2 regions of the Pedobacter folensis genome follow, and region 1 is predicted to be linked to the other one. Evidence: riboswitches for the same ligand, from Rfam matches in the RefSeq annotation. Region 1 holds a riboswitch; the other holds the start of a gene.
What was found. A riboswitch is a leader RNA that binds a small molecule or an ion and turns the genes downstream of it on or off. The one in region 1 is predicted to bind cobalamin.
Positions count from the first base shown of each region.

Region 1 (3,428 bases):
TAGATCGGGTTTAATGATCTGTGCCTGTTCGAGCACTTCCATACCATCCATCTTATTCATCTTGATGTCGCAAAGTACCAGATCGAAATTTCCTTTTTTGATCATTTCGAGGCCATCGATACCGTTATCGATATCTTCAACATCGTAATTTTCGTACTCCAGAATTTCGCGTAAGGTACTCCTTATCGCTCGCTCATCGTCAATTATTAATAATTTAGCCATTAGAGATGTATTCTTTAATTTTGAAATGCGAATATATTATTTTTTAATTAATGTATAGTTTTTTATACAATTTATACGCAATAAACCTTAAAAGATCAGGAAAGGTTTTAATGGGCATAATCCATTTTGAACATACCTAAATCGGGCTTATACTTTTTAGGTCTTTTTAATTCGAAATCATAAATGGTACGCCCCAGATTTTTCATAAAAGGAAAACAAACTGTTTCGTATTCGTACTTATTATCGTTAAATATGCCATCCTCATTACTCTGTACTACTGCTGTAAGGAAATATTCGATTACATTCTTAAAATCAACAAAATAAGAATTATCGATGATGTAACCGTAACTGTCTCCATACTTATTAAAAATTCTAATATCAGGATCAGGACTTACCTGTTCTCTTCCGTAATACAGCATTTTCGCGTAGGTTGGCCAAAATTCTTTTGGATCGTATTTAGGAAAATCACTTTCTGTAGGATATTTACTCATGTACGTATAAATCAGCTTATAATCTTCTGGTGTGAGGTTAAACCTTTCTTTCGGCGGATAAGCATCAGGAAAAATTAATTTCTGCATCAGTTTCTGTTGATCGTTAATGGCGAAGGCATTTTTGCCCCCAAGGCTAAAAGGCTTATTTACCAGCTTATCGGTACTATCCATGTATCCTGTGCCCATTACCAGATGGCTTAATTTCAATTCATAATCTTTTGGATCATACTGGGCAGCCTGATCATACACCAGATGATCACCATTATAAAATTTAATGGGATTGGTATGTTTGGCAGATTCACCCGCATCACCAATGGCCAGGCGGTTTAAAATACGGCTATCATTTAAGCCATTTGCCTTTAGTTTTTCGTTAATTTCTGCCCGGCCGATAAATTCGAACAAACGGTTAAAGGCATCGTTATCACTGGTCAGCAAAATCTTTTTAACATAATGCGCTATTGATGGAAGCCCGTTTTTAGCACTCGAGTCTTTTAATACTTTCGTTTGTCCTTTAAATGCACTATCGGTAATCATGGCACTGTTAGCCGTTAAGCCTGTATTTCTTAAACGATTTACTTTTTCTAAAGCAAAAATGACTGCAGCCAGTTTAACCGTACTGGCCGGATAAAAATAGTGGTGCGGATCTAAGTTGTAACTAAATGTTTTAAACGTGGGTTTATTTTTCGCATCGCGGTTAACCTGCGTATAAAGAATCTGAATCTGGTTTTGATCAGGATGATTGAGTACGGCAGAAAAAAGTTCTGGCCTGGTTTCCATCAGTTTCTTCAGAAAAACGGTATCGGTTTTTTGCGCCATAACAGATAGGCTGATTAATGAAAAAGCAACAATTAATATTCTTTTCATAGGTAAAAAATTGATTCCTAATTTAGTCTTTTCTGTTAAAACCTCCATTTTCCATCATCCATTTTACAAGTTATTTAATTTTATTACTTTTGCAGCGCTTTTGGTTTCCGGCTTTACACCCGGAATTAAAAGGGAATACAGTGTAAATCTGTAACTGTCCCGCAGCTGTAAGCTCCTTAACGGATTTCCAATCAATCTGCCACTGTTCCGACTCGTCGGGATGGGAAGGCCGGAAACCCGGGAGTAAGTCAGAAGACCTGCCTTAGCATTATATTTCATAGCTTTCGGGGATTGAAGCTAAGGGGTGATGTACTTACGTATTCGTATTTCATTTCTTTTCCATCTGTTGGCTGTGGGTTAAACTCACAATCAAAATGACACATAAACATTCTGCCTATGCGGGCACAATGCATTTTTTTCTATTTTCTTCCATTTTATGGACAGGATTTCTATTGCCTTTAAATACAAAGGCACAGAGCGATAGTACCCTAAAAAGCACACAGCTAAAAGAAGTTCAGATTAAGGAATATCGGTTAACCGAACAAAGTAAATCGCCTACACCGGTACAAATCCTATCAGCTGATGAGCTTAAAAGGATAAACAGCCTGTCTGTTGCCGATGCCATCCGCTACCTTTCGGGTGTGCAGCTGAAAGATTACGGTGGAATAGGTGGAATGAAAACGGTTAATGTACGTAGTTTAGGCACCAACCATACTGCAGTTTTTTTAGATGGCATCCAGATTGGCAATGCGCAGAACGGCCAGGTAGATTTAGGTAAATTCTCGCTGAACAATCTCGAAGAAATTTCTCTATACAGTGGTCAAAAGCCAGAATTACTGATTCCAGCGAAAGGTTATGCCTCCGCAAGCAGCATTTACCTCAAAACCAAAGATCCTGATTTCGAAAAAAGCCAAAAGCAAAAGATCGAACTCGGATTAAAAAACGGATCATTCGGACTCATTAATCCATCATTAGTTTATTTGTACAAGATTAACGAAAAACTAAAGGCCAGTATCAATACCGAATATATCCATGCAGACGGGAAATATAAATTCAGGTACACCAACGGGGTTTTCGATACCACTGCGGTAAGAAACAATGGAAACGTGGAGCGTTTCCGTTTACAGGCTGCATTATTTGGTAAATTTAATGGCGGTAAATGGCATGCACAGGCCTATTCATTTTTATCAGACAGGGGACTACCCGGAGCAATTGTAGCCAATAGATTCGATTTTACACAAAGAATATGGGACCGCGATTTCTTTATCCAGGGAAATGCAGAAAAAAACTTATCGAATAAATTTTCCATTCTGGTAAATGGTAAATATGCTTATATATATCAACGCTACCTTGATCCTGATTATGTAACCACCACAGGTTTTTTAGATAACCGGTTTAAAGAACAGGAAGCCTACCTGTCGGTTGCTGCCAAATATAAAATCAGTTCAGTTTGGGAGGCTGCTTACGCATCTGATTACAACTTCCAGACTTTAGATGCCAACATATACAGGTTTCCTTATCCTACTCGCAATACCTTCTTAAATGTTTTAAGTTCATCCTTCATCTTTAAGCAGCTCAATATCCAGGCAAACCTGTTAAGCACAACCGTAGTCGATCGGGTAAAACTGTATTCCTCATCCGGAAATAAACAGGTTTTTAGTCCAACCGTAATGCTCTCCTGGAAACTATTAAAAGATCAGGATATCCGGGTCCGTGCATTCTATAAAAACATATTCAGAATGCCAACCTTCAACGATTTGTATTATACGTTTATCGGCAATACCCTGTTAAATCCCGAATACACCAAACAGTACGATGTTGGTGTAACCTATTTCAAGAACTTCAAAAACC
Region 1 is NZ_JBWJIF010000001.1:894,402-897,829, forward strand. It holds gene AC04QZ_RS03515 (sigma-54-dependent transcriptional regulator) at 1-222, opposite strand, end outside; gene AC04QZ_RS03520 (serine hydrolase) at 330-1,577, opposite strand; cobalamin riboswitch at 1,661-1,856, shown strand; gene AC04QZ_RS03525 (TonB-dependent receptor plug domain-containing protein) at 1,952-3,428, shown strand, end outside.

Region 2 (3,428 bases), on a different contig from region 1:
ATGGTGATTACATCTGCATCCATATCGGCAATGTTTTGGATGATATCGTTAAACTCCGAATAACACATATGCGTGTGGATCTGTGTATCGTCTTTCACGCCACTGGCCGAAATTTTAAAGGCTTTAACTGCCCAATTCAAATAGTTTTGCCAATCGGCTTTGCGTAATGGTAAACCCTCTCTAATGGCGGGCTCGTCAATCTGAATGATCTTTATCCCTGCATTTTCCAGGTCGCAAACCTCATCACGGATGGCCAGGGCAATCTGCGTGCAGGTTTCGGATTTTGGTTGATCGTTACGGACGAACGACCATTGTAAAATCGTTACCGGACCAGTTAACATCCCTTTCATGTATTTCGAGGTAAGCGATTGTGCATAGGCTGTCCACTTTACGGTCATGGGTTTCGGGCGCGAAACATCACCAAAAATGATCGGTGGTTTTACACAGCGTGAGCCATAACTCTGTACCCAGCCATTTTTAGAGAAAGCAAAGCCATCCAGCTGCTCGCCGAAATACTCCACCATGTCGTTACGTTCAAATTCGCCATGAACCAACACGTCCAGATCGATTTCTTCCTGCCAGTTTACGGCTTTAGCAGTTTCTTTGGCGATCAGATCATCATATTCTTCCACGGTAAAAGTTCCGTTTTTAAGCTTAGCCCTCCAGCTTCTTACTTCTGCTGTTTGCGGAAACGATCCGATGGTGGTAGTGGCATAAATGGGAAGATTAAGTTCCTGTTGCTTTATTTTTCTGCTTGAAAACGGGCTCAATCGTTCGGCATCCTGTGCTTTTAAACCCAGAACACGTTCTTTTACTTCAGGGTTATGGATGATTTTAGAAACTTTGCGGTTAGCAATGGCAATTTTGTTTTCCTCCATTTTTTGCAGGGTAGATGCAGGGCTTTCGTTGGTGATTAGCTTTTTTAAGGTCGCTAGCTCCGAAATTTTTTGTTTCGAATAAGCCAGCCATTGTTTAATTTCTGCTGAAAGATTTTGCTCATTGGTTTCATTGTCTAAATCAACCGGTGAGTGGATTAGTGAACAAGATGGAGCGATCCAAACTTTATCTAATCCTCTTTTTTCTACCACTTGATTAATGATTGAAACGGATTTTTCGAAATCGTTTTTCCAGATATTTCTTCCGTCTACCAAACCTAATGAAAGGATGGTCTCTTCTTTTAATGAAGCCAAAACAGCCGATAATTGATCTTCAGCACGTACCAGATCGATATGTAAACCATTTACCGGTAATGAAGTTGTTAGGGCTAAATTATTGCCCAAACCTTCGAAATAAGTAGCCAAAACAATTTTTAGCCTTGGGAAAGTCTTTCTGATCTCTTTATAAACATATTCGTAAGCTTTTTTGTCTTTCTCGCTAAGGTCTAAAGTCAAAAAGGGCTCATCAAACTGAACATATTCTACATCCAAAGCATCCAGGCGGGATAAAATCTCAATATAAACCGGAAGGAGATTTTTGATCAGGTCGATTTTTTCGAAACCAGCTTCTTTTTCTTTCCCCAGTAAAAGGTAAGAAACCGGACCGATTAAAACAGGCTTGGTCGTAATGCCCAATTGTTTCGCCTCATAAAACTCATCGATCACTTTAGTAGAGAAAAGTTTAAAAGGCTGGTCTTTATAAAATTCAGGAACAATGTAATGATAATTGGTATCGAACCACTTGGTCATTTCCATGGCTACTACATCCAATCCCTCCTTTTGATAACCCCTGGCCATGGCAAAATAAAGATCAAGCTCAGAATTTCCTTTTTTCAGGATTACTTCGTTGTACCTTTTTGGGATGGCCCCAAAAGTTAAAGAATGATCGAGCACATGATCATAAAAAGAAAAGTCGTTCGAAGGAATAACATCAATTCCAGCTTCTTTTTGAAGGTTCCAGTTTTCGTGGCGAATGTTTTTTCCCACCTGAAGTACATTTTTGTACCCAGTTTTATCTGCCCAGTAATTTTCGCAGATTTTCTTTAATTCCCTTTGGCTACCTATTCGCGGATAGCCCAGATTTTGCGTTAGCATCTCTTTTAAAGATTAAGTAAATAAATCGTTTAAAAGCCCTCAAGCAATATTTTGTAATACTTTATATTAAAAATTAAAAGGAAAGGTTATGGCACAGCCTGCCTACTCAATAGCCAAAAGCTTAAAGCAAGCCTATAAAATTTTAATTTTATGGTGTACAATCAGACCTGACCAATTACTTTATAACGCGAAAGCACCGTCAATTCAATATAGGCAGGTCTCCTGGCTTATTCCCGATCTTATCGCCTTCCCATACCGATAAACGGCACAGTGGCATGAATGATAAGACCGTTGTCTTTTAGATAAAGACAGAATTTACAGTTGCGCGACAGCTCGTGATTTGCACACGATTCCCTATTAATCCCGGGTGTAATTCCGGGAACCTGTATCGGTTGATGAAAAATAAAGTTAAGAACTTACATCAGGGCAAATGTATGGATTAGGATTTAAAACTTGTAACAAATTTACAGCAAGCCGTTTTTGGAGCTTATTCTCTATTATATTTGAGTACCTAACTAAACCCTTATTATGATAAAAATCTACTTTAAAAGGCTTTGTATTGCTTTTTTAATGGTAAATAGCTGTGCGGTGCTGGCACAGGAAGTACCAACGCCAAAGTCGCATTTTGGTTTTGATATCGGCGACGATTACCAACTGGCCAATTATACCCAAACCGAAGCTTACTTTAAGAAACTCGCGGCAAGTTCTGACCGCATTAAACTGGTTGATATCGGTAAAACCGAAGAAGGCAGAAGCCAGTATATGCTGATTGTTTCTTCACCGGAAAACCTGAAGAAATTAGACCGTTATAAGGAAATTTCGCAACAACTGGCACATGCCGAAATTACACCTGAGCAGGCAAAAGCATTAGCCCAGGAAGGCAAAGCGGTAGTGTGGATAGATGGTGGCTTGCATGCAAACGAGGTAGTGGGTGCACATCAGCTAATCGAAACCGCTTATGAGTTTGCCTCCAGAAAGGATCCTGAAACCCTTCGTATTTTGGATAATGTAATCATCTTGTTTACCCATGCCAATCCTGATGGGCAAGAACTGGTGAGCAATTGGTATATGCGAGAGAAAGATCCCAAGAAAAGAACAACCTCAGGCTTGCCCGTTTTGTATGAAAAATATGCAGGGCACGACAACAATCGCGATTTCTTTATGCTCAACCTTAAAGAAACGCAGAATATTGGACGTCAGCTTTTTGTTGAATGGATCCCGCAGATTATGTATAACCACCATCAGGCTGGTCCGGCTGGAACCGTTGTGGCAGGTCCACCCTACCGCGACCCGTTTAATTATGTTTTCGACCCAACCCTGCTAACCAGTTTAGATGCCGTTGGTGCGGCCATGCACAATAGGATGAATGTAGAAAACAAACCTGGTTATACCCAGCGA
Region 2 is NZ_JBWJIF010000002.1:373,692-377,119, reverse strand. It holds gene metE (5-methyltetrahydropteroyltriglutamate--homocysteine S-methyltransferase) at 1-2,030, opposite strand, end outside; cobalamin riboswitch at 2,226-2,432, opposite strand; gene AC04QZ_RS10225 (M14 family metallopeptidase) at 2,559-3,428, shown strand, end outside.
Region 2: linked by a shared signal. The riboswitch ahead of metE (5-methyltetrahydropteroyltriglutamate--homocysteine S-methyltransferase) and the one ahead of AC04QZ_RS03525 (TonB-dependent receptor plug domain-containing protein) in region 1 are both predicted to bind cobalamin.